2 regions of the Streptomyces sp. NPDC048560 genome follow, and region 2 is predicted to be linked to the other one. Evidence: riboswitches for the same ligand, from Rfam matches in the RefSeq annotation. Region 2 holds a riboswitch; the other holds the start of a gene.

The links. A riboswitch is a leader RNA that binds a small molecule or an ion and turns the genes downstream of it on or off. The one in region 2 is predicted to bind cyclic di-AMP.
Region 1: it holds a riboswitch for cyclic di-AMP, as region 2 does, so the genes downstream of both, AB0C82_RS09600 (M23 family metallopeptidase) here and AB0C82_RS20780 (transglycosylase family protein) in region 2, are expected to answer to the same signal.

The regions. Positions count from the first base shown of each region.
Region 1 is NZ_JBEZIJ010000002.1:635,985-639,811, reverse strand. It holds gene AB0C82_RS09610 (pitrilysin family protein) at 1-295, shown strand, start outside; gene AB0C82_RS09605 (pitrilysin family protein) at 322-1,704, shown strand; cyclic di-AMP (ydaO/yuaA leader) riboswitch at 1,926-2,093, shown strand; gene AB0C82_RS09600 (M23 family metallopeptidase) at 2,107-2,922, shown strand; gene AB0C82_RS09595 (GntR family transcriptional regulator) at 3,143-3,827, shown strand, end outside.
Region 2 is NZ_JBEZIJ010000007.1:343,716-347,542, forward strand. It holds gene AB0C82_RS20770 (cytochrome P450) at 1-192, shown strand, start outside; gene AB0C82_RS20775 (transglycosylase family protein) at 300-1,277, shown strand; cyclic di-AMP (ydaO/yuaA leader) riboswitch at 1,568-1,739, shown strand; gene AB0C82_RS20780 (transglycosylase family protein) at 1,743-2,444, shown strand; gene eno (phosphopyruvate hydratase) at 2,790-3,827, shown strand, end outside.

The DNA.
Region 1 (3,827 bases), on a different contig from region 2:
TCAGGCGCAGTTGGAGCGCGAGTGGCTGGACCGGCTCGGCACGGTCGAGGGCCGCGCCGACGAACTGTGCCGGTACGCCGTGCTGTTCGGTGACCCGCAGCTGGCCCTGACGGCCGTGCAGCGGGTGCTCGACGTCACGGCGGAGGAGGTCCAGGCTGCCGCCAAGGCACGCCTGCGCCCCGACAACCGCGCGGTCCTGGTCTACGAGCCGGTCGAGGCGCCGGCAGACGCCGGTGCCGAAGCAGACGACGCCGCCGAAGCCGGCACCGACACGCACGAAGGGGCCGAGCAGTGAGCGACGCCGCTGTGACTGGAGTAGCGATGGAGTACCACCCGCAGCCGACCGCGGGCGTGGCCAGGCCCTGGGCCTTCCCCGCACCCGAGCGTGGCGCCCTGCCCAACGGCCTCACGGTGCTGCGCTGCCACCGCCCTGGCCAGCAGGTGGTCGCGGTGGAGATCTTCCTGGACGCTCCGCTGGACGCGGAGCCCGAGGGCCTCGACGGCGTGGCGACGATCATGTCCCGCGCGCTGTCCGAGGGCACGGACAAGCGTTCCGCCGAGGAGTTCGCCGCCGAGCTGGAGCGCTGCGGCGCGACGCTCGACGCACACGCCGACCACCCCGGCGTCCGGGTCTCCCTGGAGGTCCCGGTCTCCCGGCTGACCAAGGCGCTCGGACTGATCGCCGAAGCGCTGCGGGCGCCCGCGTTCTCCGAGAGCGAGATCGAGCGCCTCGTGGGCAACCGCCTCGACGAGATCCCGCACGAGCAGGCCAACCCGGCCCGCAAGGCGGCCAAGCAGCTCTCCAAGGAGCTCTTCCCGGCCACGGCGCGCATGTCGCGTCCGCGGCAGGGCACCGAGGAGACGGTGGCGCGTATCGACGCCGCGGCCGTGCGCGCCTTCTACGACGCGCACGTCCGTCCGTCCACCGCGACTCTGGTCATCGTCGGTGACCTGACCGGTGTCGACGTGGACGCGCTCCTCGCCGAGACCGTCGGTGACTGGTCGGGCAACTCCGCCGAGCCCCGCCCGGTCCCGCCCATCACCGCGGACGACCGCGGCCGTGTGGTGATCGTGGACCGTCCCGGCGCGGTGCAGACGCAGCTGCTGATCGGCCGCATCGGCGCCGACCGGCACGACAGTGTCTGGCCCGCCCAGGTCCTCGGCACGTACTGCCTCGGCGGAACCCTCACCTCGCGTCTGGACCGCGTCCTGCGCGAGGAGAAGGGCTACACCTACGGCGTACGCGCCTTCGGGCAGGTGCTGCGTTCCACCGGCCCGGGTTCCCCCTCGGGGCGCACCGGGGCGGCGATGCTCGCCATCAGCGGCTCGGTGGACACGGAGTCCACGGGGCCCGCGCTGGACGACCTCTGGAAGGTCCTGCGGACCCTGGCGGCCGAGGGGCTGACCGACGCGGAGCGCGAGACGGCCGTGCAGAACCTCGTGGGCGTCGCCCCGCTGAAGTTCGAGACGGCGGCCTCCGTGGCGGGCACCCTCGCCGACCAGGTCGAGCAGCACCTCCCGGACGACTACCAGGCCCAGCTGTACGCGCGCCTGGCCGAGACCGGCACGGTCGAGGCGACGGCCGCGGTGGTCAACGCGTTCCCGGTGGACCGCCTGGTCACGGTGCTCGTCGGCGACGCCTCCCAGATCGCGGAGCCTGTCCGCGCACTGGGAATCGGGGAGGTGTCGGTCGTCAGCGGCTGACGACCGGTCCGCCATCCGACGTACACACAAAAGAGCACAAAAGGGACCCCGATGGGCAACTCGCCCTCGGGGTCCCGTCTTTTTGTCCGTCTTTGATGGGGAGACCGCCTATCTGCCCTGTGGGATGTACTACAAATCAGCCTGTCCGTTTGGTGATTGAAAGTGGCCCCGTTTAGCGTCGGCTCGGCTGTCCGTCATGTGTATGCCGCACCCGTGGCGCCGGGCAGCCATCGCCGAGTCCCCGTCAGGCGCGAGCCTGGGGAGCCGGGGACCCACGAAGTCCCTGGGGTGAATCGGACGTCCGCGCTCCTTCGGGGGTGCGGGGGCCCGTAGGAGACCTTCCTGCTCCGAACCCGTCAGCTAACCCGGTAGGCGAGAAGGAAGGAAAGGATCAGCCCCTCAATGGCGTTCACCCGTGCCACCGGGAAGCACCGTGCCCCGAGCCGTCTGACGCGCAGGAGCGCTCATGTCGCCGGCATCGCGGCTCTGGCCACCACAGGCGTCATCGGCGGGATGGCCTCCCCGGCCCTCGCGGCCGACGAGGCCCGTACCGTCAGCGACACCGGCCTGACCCAGGTCATCGCCATCGAAGGCACCCTCGCCGACCAGATCGCCGCCCAGGCGAAGGCCCAGGAGCAGCAGGCCGAGGCCGCCGCGAAGGCCAAGGCGAAGGCTGTCGCCGAGGCCAAGGCCAAGGCGGAGGCCAGGGCGAAGGCGAAGGCCGAGGCCGAGCGCAAGGCGAAGGCCCGTGCCGCCGAGATCCGCGAGGCCGAGGCCCGCGCCGCCCGAGCGGCCGAGCGCAAGCGTCTGACCTCCTTCCACCTTCCGGTCGCCGGTTCCTACGTCACCACCGGCTACAAGTCCGGCGGCGCGCTCTGGTCCTCCGGCAGCCACTCGGGTGTCGACTTCCGCGCCGCGTCCGGCTCCTCCGTCGTCGCCGTCGGCGCCGGCACGGTCGTCGAGGCCGGCTGGGGCGGGGCCTACGGCAACAACATCGTGCTCCGGATGACGGACGGCACGTACACCCAGTACGGCCACCTCTCCTCGATCGGCGTCTCCGTCGGCCAGAGCGTCACCTCGGGGCAGCAGATAGGCATCTCCGGCTCGACCGGCAACTCCACCGGGCCGCACCTCCACTTCGAGGCCCGGACCACCCCCGAGTACGGCTCCGACATGGACCCCGTCGCGTACCTGCGCTCGCACGGGGTGAACGTCTGACCCGCACTCCGCTCCGCAGTGCTTCCCGAAGGCCCCGGCTTCCCGCCGGGGCCTTCGGCGTATCGCCCGGGGCTCTCCAGCCTCTCCGCCGAAGCCTTCCGTGGCCAGAAGATATCCCCGGCTTCCGCTCTGCCGTCGGAAATTCGGCCTCATTGCAATAGAGTCACAGAACAGGCGTCGATCGGCCGCGTTTCGCGGGGATTAAGGCGGAGGTTCGGACATGCGCATTCCCGCGCATTCGGTATGCACGGCAATCCGTGACGACATCGTCTCCGGTGTCTTCGATCGCGGCAGCCGCCTCACCGAGGAGTTGCTCGCGCGTCGTTACGGGGTTTCGCGCGTCCCGGTGCGCGAAGCCCTGCGCACACTCGAGTCGGAGGGGTTCGTCGTCACGCGCCGCCATGCCGGCGCGTGCGTGGCCGAGCCCACCGAGCAGGAGGCCGCCGATCTCCTGGAGGTCCGGATGCTGCTGGAGCCGCTCGGTGCGGCGCGGGCCGCCCAGCGGCGCACCGAGGCGCACCTCAAGGTGCTCCGAGGCCTGGTCAGGCTGGGGCAGGAGCGGGTTCGGCGGGGCGAGGGCGAGGATCTGCGCTCCCTGGGGGGCTGGTTCCACGAGACGCTCGCGCAGGCCTCGGGCAGCCCCGGCCTCATCGCGCTGCTCACCCAGCTCCGGCACAAGATCGCCTGGATGTACGCGGTCGAGCAGCCCGTACGCCCCGCGGAGTCCTGGGCCGAGCACGGTGCGATCGTGGACGCGGTCGCCCGCGGTGACGCCGACCGGGCCAGGGCGCTGGCGGTCCAGCACGCCGAGCGGGCGATCGCGGCGCACCGGCTGCGCCGTCCGGACCGGCCCGGCCACCAGGGGCGCGGAGCGGTGCAGTCCCGGGTGAGCACTTCGCAACATG
Region 2 (3,827 bases):
CCGCTCGCCAGGCTGGAGGGACAGACCGCGCTGGCAACGCTGTTGAAGCGGCTGCCTGACCTGCGGCTCGCTGCGGATCCTGCCGATTTGCGGTGGCGCGGCGGGCTCATCATGCGCGGACTGCGCACCCTTCCGGTGGAGTTCGCCCCGGGATCGCCGGCCGCGCAAGGTGACGCTCTGTCAACTCTGTGACTTTTACGTGATCTCCGCTGCATCGACTTGTGACACACGTTCGAGTCCCGCTAAGTTCACCGTTCACCACAGCAGTCACATGTTTCAGTCACACGGAAGGCATTCCCATGGGCTCCGCGAACGGCAGACACCGCCGCCCTCGCCAGGCACCCGCCATCGTCGTCGCCGCAGGCGTGACGGGATCGGCCATCGCCATTCCGCTGCTCGGCGCGACCGGTGCGCACGCCGCTGACGCCTCGACCTGGGACCGGGTCGCCGAGTGCGAGAGCGGCGGCATGTGGAGCGCGGACCTGGGCAACGGCTTCTACGGTGGCCTCCAGTTCTCCCAGGACACCTGGTCGGCGTACGGCGGCCCGGCGTACGCGCCCCGCGCCGACCTCGCCAGCCGCTCGCAGCAGATCTCCGTGGCGGAGAAGGTCCTGGCGGACCAGGGTCCGCAGGCCTGGCCGAGCTGCGCGGTGATCTCAGGGCTCGCGCCTGACGGGTCGCTGCCGGGTGTCGACCCGGGCGACAGCCCCTCCGCCGGCCTGACGGACGGGCTCTTCCCGTCCGACGACGCGGCCGGCACCTCGTCGGACAGTGCGACGAAGAAGGCGAACAAGAAGGGCGATTCGGCCAAGTCCGGCGAGTCGGGCGCGGCGAGCGAGTCCGACAAGAACGGCGAGACCGGCGATTCGCCCGGCTCCGAGGACTCCGGCACGACGGCCCCGCCCACCACCACACCGGCCCCCGAGGCGTCCGAGGCTCCGGCCGACGCGGACCAGGGCGGCGGCAAGCACCGCGGCGCACCGGCGCCCGAGGCGAGCCAGGAGACGGGCCGGGACGGGCGCGACTCCGGACGTCACGCCTCGCGTGGGGACGGCCAGGCCCGCGACGCGGGTGCGCCGAGCGCCGACGGCGAGTACACCGTCCGGCCCGGCGACAACCTCTGGGCGATTGCTGACGCACAGAAGGTTCCCGGCGGCTGGACCGAGCTGTACGAGACCAACAAGAGCGAGCTGGGCTCCGACCCGGACCTGATCCTCCCCGGCCAGAGCCTCGATCTGGGGCCGCTGGACGCCGCGGAGGGCTCCGAGAGCAACTGATCCAATTCGGGAAAACGCCCCAAATTCAGGGGTAGTTCAGAGGCCTATGTCCACTTATGCGTAAGTGAGACATGGGTCTCTTTGCTTCAACTGGCCTGGTGTGCCCGGGTGATGCGTCCGGGGCCGCTCCGACCTGCGGAAACGTTCTTTCCTCCAGGACGAGAAAAACCCGTATGGCCGGTATGTCCCTCTTTGAATGTCGGGGTTGCCTATGTTTACGGTCGGAACCGCTCGCACCGCGGGCCCCGTCGACCGTCACGCCGAATCCTGCCGTCGGTCGAAGGGAACAGACGCGTAAAGCGCCGTAGGCAGGAGCGGGGGACCCAGGTAAGCGCCGGGCCCGATCGTCGGGAGACGACTCAGGACCGGCTTGGGGTTAAGTCGCGTGCTAGGACATGCGACCGGGCAACTCACTTGGCCCGAACCCGACAGCTCACCTCGTAGGCGTCGGTGAGGAGAAGCTCCATGCTGTTTTCCAGCAAGGCCAAGCACCGCCGCCCGTCCAAGGCCGCCCGTGTCGCCACGCTCGCCGGTGTGGCCGGTGCCGCGATCGCCGTCCCGCTGATGGGCGCGACCAACGCCTCCGCCGCCTCCGTCGCCACGTGGGACGCCGTCGCGCAGTGCGAGTCCGGCGGGAACTGGTCCATCAACACCGGCAACGGCTACTACGGCGGTCTGCAGTTCTCGCAGTCCAGCTGGGCCGCCGCCGGCGGCACGCAGTACGCCGCGCGCGCCGACCTCGCCAGCAAGTCGCAGCAGATCGCCGCCGCCGAGAAGCTTCTCGACCTGCAGGGCCCGGGTGCCTGGGCCTGCGCCGGCGCCGGCAACCTGACCAACGACGGCGTGGACCCGGGTGTCGACACCGGCTCCACGGAGAGCGGCGCCGAGCAGGAGCCGCAGCAGCAGGCCCAGCCGGAGCGCAAGGCCGAGCAGCCCACCACGCGCAGCGAGCAGCGCACCGCGCCGAAGACCGTCACCACCCCGACCGGCGAGAAGGTTGCGAAGGGTGACGGCGAGTACAAGGTGAAGGCCGGCGACACCCTCAGCAAGATCGCCGAGAAGCAGGACGTCAAGGGCGGCTGGGAGAAGCTGTTCGACCTGAACGACGACATCGTCAAGGACGCCGACCTGATCTTCCCGGGTCAGCAGCTCCACCTGACGAAGTAGTACCTGGGACTCTCCTCCCGACCGGAGGGGGTGTCCGGCGGCATCCCTCCCGCTCAGCTCCCGGCCCGGTGCGCTCTCCCCCGTGCGCGCCGGGCCGGGTCTTTTCACCCGGTGGCGCCGGCCCGGGCACCGGCCGCTGACGCCCGAGTGTTCAAGTGTTGTAGTTACTGGGCAGTAATTTTCTGGAGCTTTGCCCGCGAATGCATACCCTTGGGTCCTTTTTCGTCCCAGGGGACGGGCGCCCGGCTGGCCGATGGAGCCCGGCCGGATAGGCTCATGCCGCAAGGCCACAGTGACCACGGTGACCCTGCACAACCAGTGTCATATCCCAGAAGGAGATGCCTCGTGCCGTCCATCGACGTCGTCGTAGCCAGGGAAATCCTCGACTCCCGGGGCAACCCCACGGTCGAGGTCGAGGTTGGCCTCGACGACGGCAGCACGGGACGTGCTGCTGTTCCGTCCGGCGCCTCCACCGGTGCGTTCGAGGCCATTGAGCTTCGCGACGGAGACCCCAACCGTTACATGGGCAAGGGCGTGGAGAAGGCCGTCCTCGCCGTCATCGAGCAGATCGGCCCGGAGCTCGTCGGGTACGACGCCACCGAGCAGCGCCTCATCGACCAGGCCATGTTCGACCTGGACGCCACCGAGAACAAGGGCTCGCTCGGCGCCAACGCCATCCTCGGCGTCTCGCTGGCCGTCGCGCACGCCGCCTCCGAGGCGTCCGACCTGCCGCTCTTCCGCTACCTCGGCGGCCCGAACGCGCACCTGCTGCCCGTTCCGATGATGAACATCCTGAACGGCGGCTCGCACGCCGACTCCAACGTGGACATCCAGGAGTTCATGATCGCGCCGATCGGCGCCGAGTCGTTCTCCGAGGCCCTGCGCTGGGGCGCGGAGGTCTACCACACGCTGAAGAAGGTCCTGAAGACCAAGGGCCTGTCCACCGGTCTCGGTGACGAGGGCGGCTTCGCCCCGAACCTGGAGTCCAACCGCGCCGCCCTGGACCTCATCGTCGAGGCCATCAAGGAGGCCGGTTACGTCCCCGGCCGCGACATCGGCCTCGCGCTCGACGTCGCCGCGTCCGAGTTCTACAAGGACGGCGTGTACGAGTTCGAGGGCAAGTCCCGCTCGGCCGCCGAGATGACCGAGTACTACGAGGAGCTCGTCTCCGCGTACCCGCTCATCTCCATCGAGGACCCGCTGTACGAGGACGACTGGGCCGGCTGGAAGGTCATCACCGACAAGCTCGGCTCCAAGGTGCAGATCGTCGGCGACGACCTCTTCGTCACCAACCCGGAGCGCCTGGCCCGCGGCATTGAGGAGGGCTCCGCGAACGCCCTGCTCGTGAAGGTCAACCAGATCGGTTCCCTGACCGAGACCCTG